Azoarcus sp. KH32C: one gene and its partner. The protein of the gene in region 2 interacts with the protein of the main gene of each other region in a pairwise test. Links are inferred from orthologs where the notes say so. Each region holds a gene or a part of one and is shown on either strand. Other genes may lie near its edges.

The links.
Region 1: the proteins of pheT (region 2) and secD interact in binary tests that used the Escherichia coli proteins (3 or more experiments, as listed by UniProt). The link is inferred for Azoarcus sp. KH32C from one-to-one orthologs.

What each region holds. Positions count from the first base shown.
Region 1 is NC_020516.1:4,100,738-4,110,600, forward strand. What follows is about bases 2,673-5,587. They hold secD (protein translocase subunit SecD), read left to right. Parts: upstream 2,673-3,156; coding sequence 3,157-5,019; downstream 5,020-5,587. Other genes in these bases: yajC (preprotein translocase subunit YajC), read left to right, coding at 2,743-3,075; secF (protein translocase subunit SecF), read left to right, coding at 5,050-5,587. In the rest of the region: AZKH_RS18295 (HPF/RaiA family ribosome-associated protein), read right to left, coding at 1-103; tRNA preQ1(34) S-adenosylmethionine ribosyltransferase-isomerase QueA, read left to right, coding at 533-1,570; tRNA guanosine(34) transglycosylase Tgt, read left to right, coding at 1,560-2,672; more of secF, read left to right, coding at 5,588-5,982; AZKH_RS18330 (MarC family protein), read left to right, coding at 6,014-6,634; AZKH_RS18335 (DUF2322 family protein), read right to left, coding at 6,654-6,971; purB (adenylosuccinate lyase), read right to left, coding at 7,042-8,409; Co2+/Mg2+ efflux protein ApaG, read left to right, coding at 8,550-8,933; AZKH_RS18350 (PAS domain-containing sensor histidine kinase), read right to left, coding at 8,959-9,863. UniProt on the Escherichia coli protein: Part of the Sec protein translocase complex. Interacts with the SecYEG preprotein conducting channel. SecDF uses the proton motive force (PMF) to complete protein translocation after the ATP-dependent function of SecA.
Region 2 is NC_020516.1:3,912,957-3,918,373, forward strand. What follows is about bases 2,373-5,417. They hold pheT (phenylalanine--tRNA ligase subunit beta), read right to left. Parts: upstream 5,062-5,417; coding sequence 2,683-5,061; downstream 2,373-2,682. Other genes in these bases: AZKH_RS17490 (MerR family transcriptional regulator), read right to left, coding at 2,373-2,380; AZKH_RS17495 (integration host factor subunit alpha), read right to left, coding at 2,373-2,672; pheS (phenylalanine--tRNA ligase subunit alpha), read right to left, coding at 5,069-5,417. Also shown: AZKH_RS17470 (peptidoglycan DD-metalloendopeptidase family protein), read right to left, coding at 1-268; AZKH_RS17475 (protein-L-isoaspartate(D-aspartate) O-methyltransferase), read right to left, coding at 316-972; 5'/3'-nucleotidase SurE, read right to left, coding at 969-1,712; more of AZKH_RS17490, read right to left, coding at 1,997-2,372; more of AZKH_RS17495, read right to left, coding at 2,361-2,372.

The DNA of each region.
Region 1 (9,863 bases), 190 kb from region 2 along the record:
TGTGATCCCGGAACCGCCCGATTGCGAATCCCATCCGCCGCACGACGTAGTCACGCAGCGTGGCCGGAGCCTCGACACCATTGCATTGCAGATCGATACGCATGAGCACCTCCCGAACATTGGAATATGCCGGCCAACCGGCATCACCACCATAGTAGGGAAGCGCTGACTCCTAAAAAACACACATCGCGCTGAGTTTTACTCAGTTTTATCCGAACTTGAAATCGAATCGGTCCGGCGGATGATGAGAAGGAACGAAGGGACGACACGCCACGCAGCACGAAGCGACAGCGCAGAGCTAGACGAGAAAGCGGAAACGGGAGGCGACAGGCGGCAGGAGGGGAGGCAACTCTGCTAGAATCCGCGGCTTTATCGCGGCGCTCCGCCTGTTGTGGAGCCCTGGTGCCGGGAGAGGGACTCGAACCCTCACACCTTGCGGCGGCGGATTTTGAATCCGCTGCGTCTACCGATTTCGCCATCCCGGCCGGGAAGCGCCGCATTATCCACGAAACCGCCCACGAGCGGCAAGCACATGCCTCTTACATTAGACGATTTCGATTATTTGCTGCCTCCCGAGCAGATCGCACAAGCGCCGCTGGCCGATCGCAGCGCGAGCCGCCTGCTGGTGCTCGACGACGGCGAACTGCTCGATCGCCACTTCTCAGACCTCCCCCAATACGTCCGCCCGGGCGACCTGCTCGTCTTCAATGACACGCGCGTGATCCACGCCCGCCTGTATGGCGTCAAGGAAACCGGGGGCCAGGTCGAGGTCCTGATCGAACGGGCCGTCGGGTCGAACGAAGCGCTCGCCCAGGTGCGCGCCAGCAAGTCCCCGCGTGCGGGCAGTCGCCTGCGCCTCGCGGACGCCTTCGACGTGACCGTACTCGGGCGCGTCGGCGAATTCTTCCACCTGCGCTTTCCGGCGGGGGAAGATCTGTACGCGCTGCTGGAGCGCCACGGCAAGCTCCCGCTCCCGCCCTACATTGAACGCAGCGCCGACGACCAAGACGAAACCCGCTACCAAACCGTCTATGCGCGCGAACCGGGCTCGGTCGCAGCCCCGACCGCCGGCCTGCATTTCGACCAGAAGATGCTCGTCGAACTGCAGAAGATGGGCGTGCAAGGCGCCTGGCTCACGCTGCACGTCGGCGCCGGCACCTTCCAGCCGGTGCGCGTCAACGATCTCGGCGAACACCGCATGCACCGCGAACGCTACGTGATCCCGCAGGAGACGGTCGACGCGATCGCCGCGACCCGTGCCGCCGGCGGCCGCGTGATCGCCGTCGGCACGACCAGCCTGCGCGCGCTCGAAGGCGCGGCCCAGGACGGCACGCTCGATGCCGGCAGCGGCGAGACCGAGATCTTCATCCTGCCCGGCTACCGCTTCCAGGTCGCCGACGCGCTGATCACCAACTTCCATCTGCCGAAATCGACCCTGCTGATGCTCGTGTCGGCCTTCGCCGGAATGGAGCCCATTCGTCGCGCCTATGCCCACGCAGTGCGCGAGGACTACCGATTCTTCAGCTATGGTGATGCGATGTTCATCACCCGCCGCCACGATGCAATTTGACCTGATCACCCAGGACGGCGCCGCCCGCCGCGGCCGTCTCACCCTCGCCCACGGCGTCGTCGAAACCCCCGTCTTCATGCCGGTCGGCACCTACGGCACCGTCAAGGCGATGACGCCGACCGCGCTCGAGGACATCGGCGCGCAGATCTGCCTCGGCAACACCTTCCACCTGTGGCTGCGCCCGGGCCTGGAAGTCGTCGCCGCGCACGGCGGACTGCATGGCTTCATGGGCTGGGACAAGCCCATCCTCACCGACTCCGGCGGCTTCCAGGTGTTCAGCCTCGGCGCGCTCCGGAAGATCAGCGAGGAAGGGGTCAAGTTCGCCTCACCGATCGACGGCGCGAAGCTCTTCCTGACGCCCGAGATCTCGATGCAGATCCAGCACACGCTGAACTCCGACGTCGTGATGATCTTCGACGAATGTACGCCCTACCCCGCCACGCGCGACGAGGCGGCGAAGTCGATGCGCCTGTCGCAGCGCTGGGCGAAGCGCTCGCGCGACGAGTTCGACCGCCTCGGGAACGCCAACGCGCTTTTCGGCATCGTGCAGGGCGGCATGTACGAGGACCTGCGCGACGAATCGCTCGCCGCGCTCGAAGACATCGGCTTCCACGGCTACGCGATCGGAGGGCTCTCGGTCGGCGAGCCGAAGGAAGACATGGAACGCATCCTCGCCCACACCGCGCCGCGCCTGCCCGTAAACAAGCCGCGCTACCTGATGGGCGTCGGCACCCCGGAGGACATCGTCGCGGGCGTCGCCGCGGGCATCGACATGTTCGACTGCGTGATGCCGACGCGCAACGCGAGGAACGGCTGGCTCTTCACGCGTTTCGGTGACATCAAGATCAAGAACGCCACCCACAAGCAGGACACGCGTCCGCTCGACCCTTCGTGCGACTGCTACACCTGCACGAACTTCAGCCGCGCCTACCTGCATCACCTGCACCGCGCGGGCGAGATCCTCGGCAGCATGCTTAACACGATCCACAACCTGCGCTATTACCAGACGCTCACCGCTGAACTGCGCGGGGCGATCGCGGACGGCAGCTTCACCGACTACCTCACCCGCTTCCGCAGCGAACGCGCCACCGGCACCGCATGACATCGGCGCCGCACGGAAAGCTGCAACGGCGCTGCTGCTATAATCATCCGTTTATCGAAATCACCCGGAGATCTCTGTGTTCATTTCCAATGCATATGCCCAGGCTGCTGCCGGCGGCGACCCGACCGGCGGCCTGATGGGCTTGGCACCGCTGGTGCTGATGTTCATCGTACTGTGGTTCCTGATGATCCGCCCGCAGATGAAGCGCGCCAAGGAGCACAAGACCATGGTCTCGGCGCTCGCCAAGGGCGACGAAGTCGTCACCCAGGGCGGCATTGCCGGCCGCGTCACCAAGGTCGGCGACGCCTACCTGAACCTCGAGATCGCCGACAACGTCACGATCGTCGTCCAGAATCAGGCCGTCGTCACGGTGCTGCCGAAGGGCACGCTGAAGACCCTTTGAGGCCCCCTGCGCGGTGCCGGCCCCGCCGGCGCTGCGCGGCCCCGCCGCCACACCGCCTCCCTTTCCGGTTCCAGTCACGTCATGAATCGCTATCCGCTCTGGAAGAACATCCTCATTGGTCTGGTCCTGTTCTTCGGCCTGATCTACACCCTTCCCAACTTCTTCGGCGAAGTGCCCGCAGTTCAGGTCTCCAGCGGCAAAGCGACGCTCAAGCTCGACGCCGCCTCGCTCAGCGGCAGCATCGAACAGGCCCTGCGTGACGCACAGATCCCGTCGACCGGCCTCTTCGTCGACGCCAACAGCATCCGCGTGCGCGTCGCCGACACCGACACTCAGCTGCGCGCCAAAGACGCCATCGAAAAGCGACTGAACCCCGATCCGCGCGATCCGACCTACGTCGTCGCGCTGAACCTGCTCTCCGCGTCGCCCAACTGGCTGACCGCGATCCACGCGCTGCCGATGTACCTCGGCCTCGACCTGCGCGGCGGCGTGCACTTCCTGCTCGAAGTCGACATGCCGGGCGCGGTCACCAAGCGTCTGGACGCGACCGCCGGCGACCTGCGCACCCTACTGCGCGACAAGAACGTGCGCCACGCCGGCATCACACGCGAAGGCAACAGCGTTCAACTGCGCTTCCGGGATGCCGGCCAGCGCGACGCCGCCCGCAGCGCCATCCAGGGCAGCACCGCCGACCTGCAGCTCGCCGACCGCGACGACGCCGCCGACGATCTCAAGCTCGTCGCGACGCTCTCGCAGGCCGCGCAGAAGAACATCCGCGACTTCGCGATCAAGCAGAACATCTCGACGCTGCACAACCGGATCAACGAACTCGGCGTCGCCGAGCCGGTGATCCAGCAGCAAGGCCTCGACCGCATCGTCGTGCAATTGCCGGGCGTGCAGGACGTCGCCAAGGCCAAGGACATCCTCGGCCGCACCGCCACCCTCGAAGTGCGCCTCGTCGACGAGACCCCGGGCGCGCTCGACGCCGCGCTCGCCGGCAACGTGCCCTTCGGCACGGAGCTCTACAAGGAACGCGGTGGCGCCCCAGTGCTCGTCAAGAACCAGGTCGTGCTCACCGGCGACCGCCTGACCGACGCACAGCCCGGCTTCGATGGCCAGTCGCACGAAGCGGCCGTCCACCTGACGCTCGACGCCGCCGGCAGCCGCATCTTCCGCGATGTCACGCGCGAGAATATCGGCAAGCGCATGGCGATCCTGCTGATCGAGAAGGGCAAGGGCGAAGTCGTCACGGCCCCCGTGATCCGCAGCGAAATCGGCGGCGGCCGCGTGCAGATCTCCGGCCGCATGACCACCACCGAAGCCACCGACGTCGCGCTGCTGCTGCGTGCCGGCAGCCTGGCTGCGCCAATGGAGATCATCGAGGAACGCACGGTTGGCCCGAGCCTCGGCGCGGACAACATCGCGAAAGGCTTCCACTCCACGCTGTGGGGCTTCGTCGCGATCGCGACCTTCATGTGCATCTACTACGCGCTGTTCGGCTTCATCTCGGTGATCGCGCTCGCGGCGAACCTGCTGCTGCTCGTCGCGCTGCTGTCGCTGCTGCAGGCGACGCTGACGCTGCCCGGCATCGCGGCGATGGCGCTGACGCTCGGCATGGCGATCGACGCCAACGTGCTCATCAACGAGCGCATCCGCGAAGAGCTGCGCAACGGCGTCTCGCCGCAGGCCGCGATCCACGCCGGCTACGAGCGCGCCTTCGACACGATTCTCGACTCGAACATCACGACGCTGATCGCCGGCATCGCCCTGCTGGTCTTCGGTTCCGGTCCGGTGCGCGGCTTTGCCGTCGTGCACTGCCTGGGCATCCTGACCTCGATGTTCAGCGCGATTCTCGTGTCGCGGATGCTGGTGAACCTGATCTACGGACGCCGCCGCAAGCTCGACTCCCTGGCCATCGGTCAGGTGTGGAAGCCGGGCAACTGATCGCGACGCATGCAAGGACAAGGCTGAAAAATGGAATTTTTCCGCATCAAGAAAGACATCCCGTTCATGCGCCATGCGCTGACGTTCAACATCATTTCGTTGATCACGTTCGTGCTGGCGGTGTTCTTCCTGACAACCCGCGGCCTGCACCTGTCGGTCGAATTCACCGGCGGCACGCTGATCGAAGTCACCTACACCGAGGCGCCTCAGCTGGAGCCGATCCGCAACGCGCTCGCGACCGCCGGCTACCCGGACGCCCAGGTGCAGAACTTCGGCAGCGCGCGTGACGTGCTGATCCGCCTGCCCAACCGCGACGATCTCGACACGAACGGCATTTCGGGCCGCACGATGGCGACGCTGCAATCGGTCGGCGGCCCCGCACCGGAGCTGCGCCGCGTCGAATTCGTCGGCCCGCAGGTCGGCAAGGAGCTCGCCTCCGACGGCGCGATGGCATTGCTGCTCGTGATCTTCGGCATCGTCGTGTATCTCGCGCTACGCTTCGAATGGCGCTTCGCGGTATCGGCGATCATCGCCAACCTGCACGACGTCGTGATCATCCTGGGCTTCTTCGCCTTCTTCCAGTGGGAATTCTCGCTGCCGGTGCTCGCCGCGGTGCTCGCCGTGCTGGGCTACTCGGTGAACGAATCGGTCGTCGTCTTCGACCGCGTGCGCGAGACCTTCAAGAAGAAGCGCAATCTGACGACGCCGCACATCCTCGACCACGCGATCACCTCGACGATCTCGCGCACGATCATCACGCACGGCTGCACGCAGATGATGGTGCTGGCGATGCTGCTCTTCGGCGGCGAGACCCTGCACTACTTCGCGATGGCGCTGACGATCGGCATCTGCTTCGGCATCTACTCCTCGGTGCTCGTCGCAAGCCCGCTCGTGATGTGGCTCGGCGTGTCGCGCGAGCAGTTCATGAAGCCCAAGAAGGAAAAGGAAGAGGCGGTCGTCTGACGGCCTTCTTTCCTAGCCTGCCTCGCGCGCGATGAACGAGTTCCTGCAAGCCTTCGTCAGTCTGCTGGCGATCACGAACCCGATCATCGCCGCGCCGCTCTTCCTCGGCATCGTCGCCGGCATGCCGGTCGCGGTCAAGCGCCGCGCGGCTGGCCAGGCGGCGATGGCCGTCCTGGCGATCCTTGCCGGCGCCGCGATCGGCGGACGCTACATCCTCGAACTTTTCGGCATCTCGCTCGATGCCTTCCGCACCGCGGGCGGCCTCGTCATCATCCTCGTCGGCCTCGAGATGCTGCGCGGCAGCCCGAGCGAGATGCAGCGCGACGAAGCCTCGCCGGAGGACGCCCGCGACCGCATCGTCGTCCCCTTCGCGATGCCGCTGGTGGCCGGCCCCGGCGCCATCACCACGGCGATCACGCTGTCGGTCGCCTACCCGTCGCGCCTCTACCTCCCGGTGATCGCGCTCTTCGCCTCGGTCGCCACCGCCGTCGTGCTATGGCTCGTCCTGCGCCTCGCACTCGTCCGCCAGCGCCTCGCGACGCCGCGCGTCGAGCGCATCTTCACGCGCTTCATGGGCCTGATCCTGGTCGCGATCGGCTTCCAGATCGGCATGCTGGGCATCCGCGACTTCTTCGGCCTCGGCGGCGCCTGACCGCCGCCCCTACCGCAGCTTAGACCGCGAACACCTGCTTCACACGCAACACCTCGCCGCGCTCGATCAAGCCGATCAGGCGATCGATATTCGGATGCTTGCCCGGATTCGCTCGCGCATCCTCGGTGTGCTCGGCATACAGCTCCAGGCCCTTCTTCGCAGCTTCGGCGTTGATCGCGCCGTAGAGCTGCGCGAGATGGTTATAGACCGCGAGCGACCCGGCCTGGCCGGCCTTGTTCTCGATCGTCGCGACCACGCCCCCTTCCTCGTCCAGCAGATTCAGGGAAGCCAGGTGCGAGATTTTCGGCAACTGCTTCAGATTGTCGGCAAACGCCATTTCGATTCCTCCACTTCAATGAAAACGCCACCCGCAGGTGGCGTCGCGATTCGGACCCCAAGCGCCGTGATCAGATGCGCTTCGCAAGCTCCACGGCCTTGCCGACGTAGCTCGCCGGCGTCATGTCCAACAGGCGCTGACGGTCCGCTTCGGGGATCGCCAGCGTGCGGATGAAGTCCTGCAGCGCCTCGCGCGTGATGCCCTTGCCGCGCGTCATCGCCTTCAGCTGCTCGTATGGGTTCTCGATGCCGAAGCGGCGCATCACAGTCTGCACCGGCTCGGCCAGTACTTCCCAGGCGTTATCGAGATCCGCTGCGAGGCGAGCCGGGTCGGCTTCGAGCTTGTTGAGGCCGCGCAGGCAGGATTCGAGACCCAGCACGGCATGCCCAAAGCCGACGCCCATGTTCCGCAGCACCGTCGAGTCGGTGAGGTCGCGCTGCATGCGCGACACCGGCAGCTTGTCGGAGAAATGGCGCAGCACGCCGTTGGCGATGCCGAAGTTGCCTTCGGCGTTCTCGAAGTCGATCGGATTGACCTTGTGCGGCATCGTCGACGAGCCGACTTCGCCTTCCTTCAGCTTCTGCTTGAAGTAGCCGAAGGAGATGTACATCCAGATGTCGCGGCAGGCGTCGATCAGGATGGTGTTGGCGCGGGCAACGGCGTCGAAGAGTTCGGCCATCGCGTCGTGCGGCTCGATCTGGATCGTGTAGGGGTTGAATTCCAGCCCCAGCGACTCGATGAAGCGGCGGTTGAAGCCTTCCCAGTCGAACTCGGGCCAGGCCGACAGGTGGGCGTTGTAGTTGCCGACCGCGCCGTTGAACTTCGCCGTCAGCGACACGCCGGCGATCACGGCGCGCACGCGCAGCAGGCGGGCGGCGATGTTCGCCATTTCCTTGCCCAGCGTCGTCGGGCTCGCCGGCTGGCCGTGGGTACGCGACAGCATCGGCAGCTCGGCGTGCTGATGCGCGAGCTCGCGGAAGCGCGCGATCACCTTGTCGAGCGCGGGCAACAGCACTGCGTCGCGGCCTTCGCGCAGCATCAGCGCGTGCGAAGTGTTGTTGATGTCTTCCGAGGTGCAGGCGAAGTGGATGAACTCCGACACCTTGGTGACTTCGGCGTTGTGGCCGAGGCGCTTCTTCAGCCAGTACTCCATCGCCTTGACGTCGTGGTTCGTCGTGGCTTCGATGGCCTTCACGGCAGCGCTGTCCTCGGGCGCGAAGCCCGCGACGACGGCGTCGAGCTCGGCCACGGTGGCCGGCGAGAACGGGGCGATTTCAGCGAGACCGGCATCCGCGGCGAGCGCCTTGAGCCATTCCACCTCGACCTTGACGCGGTTGCGGATCAGGCCGTGCTCGGAAAAATGATCGCGCAGACCGGCAACCTTTTCGTGGTAACGGCCGTCGAGCGGAGAAAGGGCGGTCAGAGGTGAAACGGACATAGCGGAATTTCCGGGCAAAAGTGTTATTTTACCCTCGCAGCGACCCATCGAGCGAACGCATGCTCCGACACCCCTGCACTACCCGCCCGAGCGCGCGACGAATCTGCATGCCGGCGCCGAACGCAAAAAGAGACGAGGCAATGACCAACGCCGAAAAATACCGTATCCAGGTCGAAGCCAACGCCGAATTCGTCCCCGCCCAATCGGCACCGGACGACGGACGCTATGTCTTCGCTTATCACATCAAGATCACCAACACCGGCACCGCGACCGCCCAACTGCTGACGCGTCACTGGGTCATCACGGACAGCAACGGCAAGGTGCAGGAAGTCCGCGGCCAGGGCGTCATCGGCGAACAGCCGGTGCTCGCGCCCGGCGAGAACTTCTCCTACTCCAGCGGTTCGGTACTCGAAACCCCGGTCGGCACGATGCGGGGTAGCTACCAGATGGTCGGCGAGGACGGCCACCGCTTCGACGCCGACATTCCGACCTTCGTGCTCGCGATGCCGCGCGTGCTGCACTGACGCGCCATCACCATTCCGCAAGCGCTCAGTCCTGGTGCCGCACGACGGGCATCAGGACGGTGATCGCACAGCCTTGCCCGGGGGTGGAAACGACCTTGACGTGGCCATCATAGAGGTGCGCCATGCTATGGACGACCGCGAGGCCCATACCCGTCCCACGGCCGATCTCCTTGGTCGTAAAGAAGGGCTCGAACAGATGCAGTCGGTGTTCGGCCGAAATTCCGACGCCGTCGTCGGCCACCGTGATCGCGACGTAATCGCCGGAGAACTCGCGCCGGCACGAATCGCAGCATTCGGCGCCCCCCACTGACACGCGCCGCGCAGACAGGCGGATGGTTCCCTTGCCGTTGACGGCATCCCGCGCGTTCATCAGCAGGTTCATGACGATCTGGTGCAGATGCGCCGGATCGAAGGACATGTCCGGCAGCGCGGGGTCGATGTCGGGAATCAGCGCGACGGTGTCGGGCAAGGTCGCGCGCAGCAATCCGACGGCCTCGCGCCCGATATCCTCCAGCCGGGTCAGCCTGGGCTGGACGACGCCGCTGCGGCTGAAGTTCAGCAACTGCTGGATCAGGTCGCGCGCACGTGCGCCGGCGATGCGGATCTCGTCGATGTAGCCCGCCACCCGGGGCAGTCTCCCGTCCGCTTTCAACATGCGGTCGGCCAGCTCCGAATAGCCGAGGATCGCGACGAGTACATTATTGAAGTCGTGCGCGATCCCGCCGGCGAGGGTCGCGACGAGTTCCATCCGTTCGAGGCGCGCGACGCGCTCGAAGAGCTCGTGACGCCGCCGCTCCTCCTCGCGCAGGGGCGTGATGTCCTCCTTGAGCGCGACGAAGTGCCGGATTTCGCCGAGTTCGTCTCGCACCGGCGACACCGAAACGGCCTCGCGGATCAGGCGGCCGTCTCGCGCACGGTTCGACAGTTCGC
Region 2 (5,417 bases):
GCACCACTCTCAGCACCTGACCGACCTGGATCTGATTTCGATCCGTAATCGAGTTCCACGCTGTGAGATCCTTCACAGTCACGCCATATTGACGTGCAATCCCCAACAGCGTGTCGCCGGGACGGACCACGTGCGTCCCTTCCTGCCGGATGGCCGGACCTGCCGCGCCTCCGGAGGATGGCAAGGCTTCCGTCGCCGGGGGCGTCGTGCTCTCGCGCACCGGAGCAGGCCGCGGGGCGGCGCAGCCCGTGAGGATGGCAGCGGTCACTGCAAAAGCGAGTCCAGCGCGCGAGGCGCGATTCTTCAATGAATCAATCATTCCGTACCAGCCAACAAGGGAACGAATCGCACGGCATCGAGACGAGTTTCCCTGAATACATTTCCTTGCCGTTCAATCAGCACAAGACGCTGCTCCCCTGCCCCTAACGGGATGATCAGGCGCCCGCCAGGCGCCAGTTGCTCCTTCAGCGACCCGGGGATGCTCGCAGCAGCAGCCGCGACAATAATGGTGTCATAAGGCGCAGCTTCCGGCAAACCCAGACTACCGTCCACACATTTCAATCTCACATTAGGCAGGCGCAAGGGACGGAGGTTCTCACGCGCTATGTCCAGTAACGGCCGAATGCGCTCGACGGAATACACCTCGGTCGCCACAAACGACAGCACGGCCGCCTGATAACCACAACCCGCCCCAACCTCGAGCGTCTTACCGAGCTCACGTCCCGCCCGCAGTAATTCGATCATCCGGGCGACGACGAGCGGCTGCGAAATGGTCTGCTGGTAACCGATCGGCAGCGCCGTGTCGTCGTAGGCGCTGTACGCCAAGCCCTCCTCGACGAAGGCATGCCGCGGCACCTGCATCATCGCGGCCAGGACCTTTTCATCACGGACCCCCTGCGCCCGCAGCCGTTCGACCATGCGAGCCCTCGCGCGGACCGCGGCCTGAGCCGGATCGGCGCGCCGCACCATCATCGGGTCAGCCACTCTGAAACACCCGGAATAAGACTGTTGTGTGTGAGGTCGATCTGCAGCGGCGTGATCGACACGAAGCCTTCGGCGACCGCGTGAAAGTCGGTGCCCTCGCCCGCGTCGGCCGCCTGGCCTGCCGCCCCGACCCAGTACACGGTCTCGTTGCGCGGCGTCACGCTGCGAATCACCGGTTCAGCCTTGTGGCGCTTGCCGAGCCTCGTGACACGCTGCCCGCGCAGTTCCTCGTAGGGCCGATCGGGGACATTCACGTTGAGCAGAACAGGCTGGCGAAACGGTTGGCGCGTGAAGCGTGTCGCCAGATCCCGCGCGACGCGTGCCGCGGCGGAGAAATCGCTGGCGTTCTTGCTGACAAGCGAAATCGCGATCGAGGGCACGCCGAGCAGAAAGCCTTCCGTCGCCGCCGCCACCGTTCCGGAATAGATCGTGTCGTCGCCCATGTTGGCGCCGTGATTGATACCCGACACCACCATGTCCGGCAGATAGTCGAGCATTCCGGTCACCGCCAGATGCACGCAGTCGGTCGGCGTACCGTTCACGAAGTGAAAGCCGTTTGCAGCCCGGCGCAAGGACAGCGGCCGATCGAGGGTCAGGGAATTGCTCGCGCCGCTCCGGTCGCGTTCGGGCGCGACCACGGTCACATCGCCGACCTCGGCCAGGGCCTCCGCGAGTGCGGCGATGCCCGGAGCGAAATAACCATCGTCGTTGCTGACCAGAATGCGCATTGATTCTTCCGTTCAGAGTGATACAAACCGCACCGCCACCCCGACGATGTGGGGAAGCGGGTCATCTTAGCATACTGAGCCGCCACACCTTGCGCCTCAGAGGACGAGACGCAAGGCGGAAAAAACAAAACCGGCCAGCGGCCGGTTTCATTGTTTTTTTGGTCGGGGCGGCGGGATTCGAACTCGCGACCCCTTGCACCCCATGCAAGTGCGCTACCAGGCTGCGCTACGCCCCGACACAAGCGCACATTATAGCACCGATTCTTTTTTTTACCAGCCGTTCATCACATCTTCAGTTGTTCGAGGGTCGCGACGATTTCCGCGCGCACCGATGCGAGCAAACTCCGCAATTGCTCCGCCTCGTTCGCCTGCTCCTGCTCCTGGATCGCCGTTTCGCCAAGCTTGTTGCGCGCGCCCGAGATGGTGAAGCCTTCGTCATACAGCAGCTCGCGAATCCGACGCACGAGCAGCACCTCATGGTGCTGGTAATAGCGCCGGTTACCCCGGCGCTTCACCGGCTTGAGCTGGGTGAATTCCTGCTCCCAGTAGCGCAGCACATGCGGCTTCACCGCGCACAGCTCGCTGACCTCGCCAATCGTGAAATAGCGCTTCGCCGGAATCGGCGGCAGCGGACCGGAAACGGCCTCGTTATGGCTGCTTGCTTGCATCGCTCAACTGCTCCACTGCCGCCTTCAGCTTCTGGCTGGCGTGAAAGGTTACGACTCGCCTGGCAGTGATCGGAATCTCTTCGCCGGTCTTCGGATTGCGTCCCGGCCGCTGCGGCTTGTCCCGCAGCTGAAAATTGCCGAAGCCCGACAACTTGACGGACTCGCCCTGCTCGAGAGCGAGCCGGATCTCCTCGAAGAAGCCCTCCACCATATCCTTGGCTTCACGCTTGTTCAGGCCGACCCGCTCGAAGAGCAGATCGGCCAGTTCGGCCTTGGTCAACGTAGCACTTATATTCATTCCCTTATCCACGCAATCGAGCGCCGAGGGTAGTGTCGGCGTGGCTGACGATGGCTGCCACGGCTGCATCCACTTCCGCATCCTCGAGCGTGCGTTGAGTATCTTGCATCAACACACTGAAGGCAAGGCTCTTTTTCCCATCTTCGATGCCTTTGCCATGATAAACGTCGAAGAGCTCGATCGCCTTGACGATGGCCGGAGCGGCCTCGCGCAAGACCTCGACCACGCGTGCAACCGGGCAAACCTGATCGACGACGAGCGCCAGATCACGCGTGACCGCCGGCTGGCGCGAAATCTCCTGGTAGGACGGCAGGCGCGCCGCCAGAGCTGCATCGAGCTCGAGTTCGAACGCCACGGGCGCCGAGCCGAGTTCGTAGCGCTGCACCCACACCGGATGCAGTTCACCGATCACTCCGATCTTGCGTCCATCGAGCATCACGCTCGCAGCGCGCCCCGGATGCAGGGCCGGATGGACGACCGGTTCGAACGACAACACCTGCGGCACGAACAAAGCCTCGAGGTCGCCCTTCACATCGAAGAAGTCGACCGGCCGCGTCTTCGCCCCCCACTGTCCGGGCAGCGCCGCACCGGCAGCCAGCGCGGCGACGCGAAGCGGCTGATGGAAACCACCGATCGGGGCGCCCTCAGCCTTGCGCTCAAAGCAGCGCCCAACCTCGAAGACGCGCACGCGCTCCACCTGCCGCTTGCGGTTGGATACGACGTTGGCGGCGAGGCCGGGAATCAGGCTCGAGCGCATCACGCTCATCTGGCTGGCGATCGGATTGGCAAGCCGGATCGGTTCGGCGTTGGCACAGAAATCGCGCTCCCACGCCTCCTCGACGAAAGCGTAATTGACCACCTCCTGGTAGTCGCGAGCAGCGATCAGACGACGCACATCCCACGCCGTGCGGGCGGACTCCGTGCGATCGAGCATCGCCAGAGAGCCCTTCGGCGGGAGCGCCGGAATCGCGTCATAGCCATGCAGACGGGCGATTTCCTCGATCAGATCTTCCTCGATCTCGATGTCGAACCGGAAGGACGGCGGCACAACCTGAAGTTCATTGCCTGCGCGCTGCACATCGAGATGCACGCCCTCGAGCAGCTCGACGATGGCGTCGTCGTCGAGATCGATACCCAGCAGGCGGCGCGCGCGCGCGGGCCGCAGGCGAACCGCCTTGCGGGCAGGCAGGTGACCGGGTGCCACGGCCTCGACGACGGGTCCGGCCTCTCCGCCACAGATGTCAAGGATCAACCGGGTGGCACGCTCGATCGCGACACCGGCGAGATCGAAATCGACACCGCGTTCGAAACGGTGCGAGGCGTCGGACACGAAGCCGTAGCTTCGTGCGCGGCCGGCGATCGCGACCGGCGCGAAGAAGGCGCTCTCGAGGAACACGTCGGTCGTCTCCAACGTGACGCCGCTTTCCTCGCCGCCCATGATGCCGGCAAGCGCGAGCGCACGCGCCTCGTCGGCGATCAGCAGCGTATCGGCATCCGGCGTGACGATCTGCTCGTTGAGCAGCAACACCTGCTCGCCAGCCCGCGGGAAGCGCACGTGAATCGACCCGGAAAGGCGCGCGTTGTCGAATACATGCAGCGGCTGGCCGAGTTCGAGCATGACATAGTTGGTCACATCGACGAGCGCACTGATCGAGCGCACGCCGCTGCGCACCAAGCGCTGCTTCATCCAGTCCGGAGTCGCCGCCTTGGCGTCGACACCCCGCAGCACGCGGCCGCAATAGCGCGGGCACGCGTCGGGGGCGTCGAGAATGATGTCGCGGCGCTCGTCAAGCGAGGGGGCAATGGGCTCGATCTGCGGCATGACGAGCGGCTGTCCGGTCAAGGCCGCCACTTCGCGGGCGACACCGGCGAGGCTCAGGCAGTCGGAGCGATTCGGCGTGAGCTTGATCGTGAACAGTGTGTCGTCGAGCGCGAGGTAGTCGCGCACGTCGCAGCCGACCGGCGCATCCGCCGGCAGTTCCAGCAGGCCGCCGTGATCCTCGGACAGCCCGAGCTCGCGAGCCGAGCAGAGCATGCCGAAGGATTCGACGCCGCGCAGCTTGGCCGCCTTGATCTCGAAGCCGGGAAGTTTCGCGCCGACGACGGCGCACGGAATCTTCATGCCGACCGCGGCGTTGGGCGCACCGCAGACGATCTGCAGCAAATCGCCCTGGCCTGCGTCGACCTTGCACAGCTTGAGCTTGTCGGCGTTCGGGTGCTTCTCGGCCTCGACGATTTGCGCGACGACGACGCCCGAGAACGCCGGGGCCACGGAGGCAGACTCTTCCACTTCGAGGCCGGACATCGTCAGCAGATGACCCAGCGCGTCGCTGTCGAGCGGAGGATTGACGAAGCTCCGCAACCAGTGTTCCGAAAATTGCATGATTCGATTACCTGAATTGGCTCAAGAAGCGCAGATCGCCTTCGAAGAACAGGCGCAGATCGTTGACGCCGTAGCGCAGCATGGTCAGCCGGTCCGGCCCCATGCCGAAGGCAAAGCCGGTATAGCGCTCGGGGTCGATCCCGCCGAAACGCAGCACGTTCGGATGAACCATCCCGCAGCCGGCGATCTCCAGCCAGCGCCCCTTCAGCGCGCCACTCATGAAAGCGACGTCGATCTCGGCGCTCGGCTCGGTAAACGGGAAGAAGGAGGGGCGGAAACGCACCTGCAGGTCTTCGGTCTCGAAGAATTTGCGCAGGAAGTCCGCGATCACCCCTTTGAGGTCGGCGAAGCTGACC